DNA from 2 places in the Geobacillus sp. CX412 genome. Region 1 is predicted to be linked to the other one. Evidence: a T-box and tRNA genes for the amino acid it is inferred to sense, from the RefSeq annotation. Region 1 holds a T-box; the other holds one or more tRNA genes.

Region 1 (3,398 bases):
GAAGCTGTTTTTCTGCTTTTGCTAAATAGCGTTCATAAAGAGATGCGTCTTGCCATAACTGCTGTTTCTCATACCCATCTTTTTTGGCTAAAACTTCCGCTAGCGCTTCTTTCGCACGCTTTTCAATTTCCATCGTGAGCCACGGATATTTCTCAAACGGTGATGGCTTCGGTGGCGCAAAATGTTTGGCGATATCATATTGCAGCGCTTCTTTATATTGCTTTTCGGAAATATAGCCTTCCTGTTTCATGCGTGTTAACACCGTTTTCATGCGATGCAATGCTGGGGATAAATCTTTTTTCACTTTTCCATCGCTTGTAAATGGCGTATAAACGAAAGGGCTTTGCGGAAGGCCGGCTAAAAATGCTGCTTGGGCTAGATTTAAATCTTTCGCATTTACTCCAAAAACGCCTTGGGCCGCTGCTTGGATGCCGGCAATGTTGCGCCCGGATGAGTTTCTGCCGAATGGAACGACATTTAAATATGCCTCTAAAATTTCATTTTTGCTAAAAAATTTTTCGAGGCGAAGCGCAAGCAATATTTCTTTCGCTTTCCGTTCAAACGACGCTTCATTGGTTAATATTTGATTTTTCACAAGCTGTTGCGTTAGCGTGCTTCCGCCTGTTTGCATTGCAGAGTTGGTAGCTTCTTGAAAAAGCGCCCGGATAATTGCTTTTGGAACAATACCGTGATGTTCGTAAAAATATTCGTCTTCTGTTGCGATCAGTGCTTTTATGACGTAAGGGGAAACATCTTTCAATTTTACTTCTTCTCTCTCTAAATCCGTGCGGAAATTTCCAAGATAAACGTTATTGGCGAAGTAAATATGCGTTGTTTCCTCATAGTTGTAAATATCTGTTTTCATTTCTTGATACGAAGGAAGCGGCATATCTTTTACTAAAAAAGCAAAATATCCGGCGCCAAGACCGACCGCAAAGCAAATGGCGCATAGTGCGAAAATAAGAAAAATAAGAAAAAGATTCCAACATACTTCATATGTAATGAGAAAATAGCGCCATGCTTTCTTTAGGGAAAACGTTTGTTTTATATGCTCCATGGGCATTCCCCCTATATAAACAACAAATAAATGTAAACACAGTATATCATATTTTTTGTTGAATATTGCGGCTTTTGTCATTTTTCTTTCATTATAAATGCGATCTGATTCGGTTTGACAAATTTATGAGAGTATGATAAAAACATGTATATCAAAAACGATATACATAAAAGCGATGACAGGAACGAGTAGTGTTTATCTCCCTGTTTCAGAGAGCTAGTGGTTGGTGTGAACTAGCACATAGATAAACACGAATTACCTCCTCGAGCAGCTTTTGCGAACGGATTGTCCAAGTAGCAAAAGACGGCATTTGCCGTTATCGAAATGAAGTGAGAAAGCGCTATGCTTTCTAAGTAGGGTGGTACCGCGATGTCAATCGTCCCTTCAGTTTAAGGGGCGATTTTTTTATGAAAAAATAAAAAAAGGGGTGGATCAAATGGACTTGTTGCAAGAGTTGGAATGGCGCGGATTAATTAACCAAGTCACGGATAAGGAAGGGCTTCAGAAATTACTAAATGAGGAAAAAGTGACGCTATATTCCGGATTTGACCCTACGGCGGACAGTTTGCACATCGGACATTTATTGCCGATTTTAACGCTGCGCCGATTTCAGCTAGCTGGCCATCGTCCAATTGCGCTTGTTGGCGGTGCGACCGGGCTAATCGGAGACCCAAGCGGAAAAAAAAGCGAGCGTACATTAAATGCAAAAGAAACGGTGCAACAATGGAGTGAACGCATTAAAGAACAATTGTCAAGATTTTTAGATTTTGATGCGAAAGAAAATCCGGCGAAAATCGCCAACAACTATGATTGGATTGGTTCGCTTGATGTGATTACTTTTTTGCGCGATGTTGGAAAAAACTTCGGGCTAAACTACATGCTGGCGAAAGAATCGGTGCAATCGCGCATCGAGACAGGCATTTCGTTTACGGAGTTTAGCTATATGATTTTACAATCATTGGACTTCTTAAAACTTTATCAAAACGAACAATGTCGTTTGCAAATTGGCGGCAGTGACCAATGGGGAAATATCACAGCAGGATTAGAGTTAATCCGAAAAACGGAAGGAGATGCAAAAGCATTTGGATTAACCGTTCCGCTTGTTACCAAAGCAGATGGAACAAAATTCGGGAAAACAGAGAGCGGAGCCATTTGGCTTGATCGGGAAAAAACGTCTCCATATGAGTTTTACCAATTTTGGATTAACACAGACGACCGTGATGTCATTAAATATTTAAAATACTTTACGTTCTTATCGAAAGAAGAAATTGAAGAGCTAGAAAAACAATTGCAGAAAGCTCCGGAACAGCGTGCGGCGCAAAAAGCGTTAGCTGAAGAAATGACGAAACTTGTCCATGGAGAAGAAGCCTTGAAGCAAGCGATTCGCATTTCGGAGGCGCTCTTTAGTGGAAGTGTGTCACAATTAACAGCAGAGGAAATTGAACAAGGGTTTAAAGACGTTCCTTCTTTTGAATATAAGGGAGAGGAAGTTCCGTTAGTGGAACTCCTTGTCATGGCGAAGATTGTGCCATCGAAACGGCAGGCGAGGGAAGATATTACAAATGGAGCGATTTACATCAATGGCGAGCGCATACAAGACGTCAATGCAGTGATTACAAAAGAAAACCGCATCGAAGGACGTTTTACCATCATTCGCCGCGGAAAGAAAAAATATTATTTAATTCGCTACCAATAAAAAAACCCGGGAAGACCGGGTTTTTTTATTGGTAGATGATCACAAGAAAAAAATCCCTCCAGAACCATATCTGAAGGGATGCGGCGCATTAACGAGAGTAGAACTCAACGATTAATGCTTCGTTAATTTCTGATGGCAATTCGGAGCGTTCAGGTAAACGAGTATATGTGCCTTCAAGTTTTTCAGCATCCAATGTTAAATAATCTGGTACGAAGTTGTTCAATTCTAATGCTTCTTTAATGACTTGAAGGTTGCGAGATTTTTCGCGGACAGAAATCGTTTGGCCAGGTTTCACGCGATAAGATGGAATGTTTACACGGTTTCCGTCAACTAAAATATGGCCGTGCGTTACAAGCTGACGAGCTTGGCGGCGAGTACGCGCAAAGCCTAAACGGTAAACAAGGTTGTCTAAACGTGATTCTAAAAGAATCATAAAGTTTTCCCCGTGTTTACCAGGCATTTTGCCAGCTTCTTCAAACGTTTTGCGGAATTGACGTTCGTTTACGCCGTACATATGGCGAAGTTTTTGTTTTTCTTGCAATTGCAGACCATATTCCGAAAGTTTTCTGCGTTGACTTGGACCATGTTGACCTGGTGGGTAAGGACGTTTTTGCAACTCTTTACCTGTACCGCTTAAGGAGATTC
Region 2 (3,398 bases), 750 kb from region 1:
AGCATACGATAACATAAACGGTATATTTTATCTTTATAAAGATCTACAATATCAGCATAGGCATTTTGATCGCCTTTTTTGACCGCTTTTATACGTTTTTTCACAAATATCTCCATAATAATACGTACCCCCGCTCACTGCGGCTACAGTGTATTACGTTCACAAATAAAAAAAGTTTCATGCAAACATGCACCATTTATTTTATCATATCCGCCTAATCTTTCCTAAGCAAAATAAAAACAGCAGATTCTGTAAAATCTGCTGTTTTTACACCGTTACACCAGCTTTTCTCCAAAAAGGGACCCCATCAATCCTACAGCAACAGAAGCAGTCTTATTGCGCTCATCTAAAATCGGATTCACCTCTACAAATTCCGCTGATGTAATTAGTTTTGCCTCTGCGAGCATTTCCATTGCCAAATGGCTTTCACGATAAGTAAGACCACCGATAACTGGCGTACCCACTCCCGGTGCATCGTTCGGATCAAGTCCGTCTAAATCAAGTGATAAATGCACTCCATCCGTTCGTTCTTTTAAATATGCAATCGTTTCTTCCATTACTGTCGTCATGCCGAGACGATCTATTTCATGCATCGTATATACTTTAATCCCTTTTTCACGGATTAACTGCTTTTCCCCTTCGTCCAGAGAGCGAATGCCAATAAGAACAATGTTTTCAGGTTTCACTTTTGGGCTATAACCGCCGATATTCGTCAAATACGGATGTCCTAAACCAAGACTCACAGCCAGTGGCATGCCATGAATGTTTCCGGATGGAGAGGTTTCTGGCGTATTTAAATCACCATGGGCGTCATACCAAATAACTCCTAAATTCTTATAATGCTTCGCAATACCAGCTAATGTACCAATGGCAATGCTATGATCACCGCCCAACACGAGAGGGAAGCGCCCCCTTTTGATCACTTCGTCCACTGTTTTTGCTAATTTTTCATTTGCTTCTGCAACCGCTTTCAAATTTCGTAAGTTGGGCTGTGATCCTTCATCATCAGGATGTTCTGTTTTTCCAATTGGAATATCGCCTAGATCTTCAATTTCATAATGAAGACGTTCTAACCTCTCGATTACCCCTGCATAACGCATGGCACTCGGCCCCATATCTACACCACGACGTGTCTGCCCTAAATCCATCGGTACACCAATAATCGATACCGTCTTCATGTTTCCCTCTCCTTCCCATTGTGCTACTTCAATTGTAGACAAAAATATCATATTGACTCAACTCGACAGTTTTTTGAATATTTATTCTTATAAAAAAAGAACAGTCTGCAATCACAATAAACAAAAATCCCACTTCGGAAAAAACGAAGTGGGATGTTATATCGATGGAGCCTATCGGGATCGAACCGATGACCTCCTGCGTGCAAAGCAGGCGCTCTCCCAGCTGAGCTAAGGCCCCAAACTATCTTGTTGTAAAAGAGCGGAAGACGGGACTCGAACCCGCGACCCCCACCTTGGCAAGGTGGTGTTCTACCACTGAACTACTTCCGCATGACAATGAGCCATGGAGGACTCGAACCTCCGACCCTCTGATTAAAAGTCAGATGCTCTACCTGCTGAGCTAATGGCTCATGTAGTAAATGAAAACACTCCATGTTTTTGTTGCCTCTTCCTCTTCTAGCTAATTCACAGAAGCAGGATGCGTCGGGACAATTCGTAGCGAACTCATAGAAGCTTTGCTCATTGCTTCCCTGCTGAGCTAATTAATGAGATTATGGCTGGGCTAGCTGGATTCGAACCAGCGCATCACGGAGTCAAAGTCCGTTGCCTTACCGCTTGGCTATAGCCCAATAATATTGGAGTACCTAATGCTACCGAAAATATTATTTCACATAACATAAAAATTATACTTCATTTCAGCTAATTACTCTATGTATAAGGTGGTGGAGGGGGACGGATTCGAACCGCCGAACCCAAAGGGAGCGGATTTACAGTCCGCCGCGTTTGGCCACTTCGCTACCCCTCCATATTATGATGCCGGCTGCAGGACTTGAACCCGCAACCTACTGATTACAAGTCAGTTGCTCTACCAATTGAGCTAAGCCGGCATAAGAAAGAAGTATTGACATATATACTTAATTTTTTGTGTCCCTTCCTCTTCTCGCTTATTCAGCGAAGTGATATGCATCGGAACAACTCGCAGGGAATTCACGGAAGCTTAGGCTCGTCTCTACCATTGAGCTAAGCGGGCATTAAAAATGTCGTGGTGGAGGATGACGGGATCGAACCGCCGACCCCTTGCTTGTAAGGCAAGTGCTCTCCCAGCTGAGCTAATCCTCCACAAAAAGAAAGTGACCCGTACGGGATTCGAACCCGTGTTACCGCCGTGAAAGGGCGGTGTCTTAACCACTTGACCAACGGGCCAAAAAATCACAATACGAAAGCTTCCAACCGGGCTTGAACCGGTGACCTCTTCCTTACCATGGAAGTGCTCTACCAACTGAGCTATGGAAGCATGGCTCCGCAGGCAGGATTCGAACCTGCGACCGATCGGTTAACAGCCGATTGCTCTACCACTGAGCTACTGCGGAATAACGGGTTGTTGGTTTATACTCAATTTTTTCGTTGCCTCTTCCTCTACAAGCTTTTTCAAAGAAACTGGATGTGTCGAGGCAACTCGTAGCTTATTCGGTGAAGCTTAGGCTCGTTGCTTCCCACTGAGCTGCTTTGGAATATTCAACTTGCCTAGCAACGACCTACTCTTGCAGGGGCGCTGGCCCCAACTACCATCGGCGCTGGAGAGCTTAACTTCCGTGTTCGGGATGGGAACGGGTGTTTCCTCTCCGCTATTGTCACTAGGCAAGTTATCAGCCAAATATTATTATATCCAAATAAATAATCTTGTCAAGAGTGAAATTTCATTCCCTCAAAACTAGATAACCGTCCGTTTGGAAGAAGCCGTTTTGCATAGGCGGCTAGCTTTTTGAAGTGAAACGGCCGCTTCTGCTTTACGTACGCTGTCTAGCTCCGGACGCCATCGGCTCGCGACGCTTCGGTCCCGTTGCGGCGGCAACAGCCTCCTCACGGGCCCTCCAGCGCGTGTCGCCGATAGACAGGCGTCCTCCGCTTTTCGCTTTGTCCAGCTCCGGCTCGCAGCGCCTTGCGGAAAATAACCTTCCTCCATCGACATGCAAGCATGTCTCGTCGGAAGAACATTTTCCTTTTGGCGCTAAGCGCTCGCCTCCACTTTTCGCTTTGGTTAAGTCCTCGATCGATTAGTATCCGTCAGCTCCACGTGTCGCCACGCTTCCACCTCGGACCTATCGACCTCGTCATCTTCGAGGGATCTTACTCGCTTGACGCGATGGGAAATCTCATCTTGAGGGGGGCTTCACGCTTAGATGCTTTCAGCGCTTATCCCTTCCGCACATAGCTACCCAG

What was found. A T-box is a leader RNA that pairs with one kind of tRNA and senses whether it is charged. The one in region 1 lies ahead of tyrS (tyrosine--tRNA ligase), so its partner is inferred to be a tRNA-Tyr.
Region 2: it has a tRNA-Tyr gene. The T-box ahead of tyrS (tyrosine--tRNA ligase) is inferred to sense a tRNA for this amino acid. The anticodon was not compared.

The regions. Positions count from the first base shown of each region.
Region 1 covers NZ_CP103461.1:616,365-619,762, forward strand. The annotation lists gene NXM86_RS03205 (transglycosylase domain-containing protein) at 1-1,057, opposite strand, end outside; T-box leader at 1,224-1,444, shown strand; gene tyrS (tyrosine--tRNA ligase) at 1,494-2,753, shown strand; gene rpsD (30S ribosomal protein S4) at 2,842-3,398, opposite strand, start outside.
Region 2 covers NZ_CP103461.1:3,303,119-3,306,516, forward strand. The annotation lists gene sigW (RNA polymerase sigma factor SigW) at 1-116, opposite strand, end outside; gene rocF (arginase) at 276-1,178, opposite strand; tRNA gene NXM86_RS17185 (tRNA-Ala) at 1,344-1,416, opposite strand; tRNA gene NXM86_RS17190 (tRNA-Gly) at 1,437-1,508, opposite strand; tRNA gene NXM86_RS17195 (tRNA-Lys) at 1,516-1,588, opposite strand; tRNA gene NXM86_RS17200 (tRNA-Gln) at 1,733-1,807, opposite strand; tRNA gene NXM86_RS17205 (tRNA-Tyr) at 1,899-1,983, opposite strand; tRNA gene NXM86_RS17210 (tRNA-Thr) at 1,993-2,065, opposite strand; tRNA gene NXM86_RS17215 (tRNA-Val) at 2,222-2,297, opposite strand; tRNA gene NXM86_RS17220 (tRNA-Glu) at 2,310-2,381, opposite strand; tRNA gene NXM86_RS17225 (tRNA-Thr) at 2,400-2,472, opposite strand; tRNA gene NXM86_RS17230 (tRNA-Asn) at 2,474-2,548, opposite strand; rRNA gene rrf (5S ribosomal RNA) at 2,701-2,817, opposite strand; gene NXM86_RS17240 (hypothetical protein) at 2,890-3,147, opposite strand; rRNA gene NXM86_RS17245 (23S ribosomal RNA) at 3,213-3,398, opposite strand, start outside.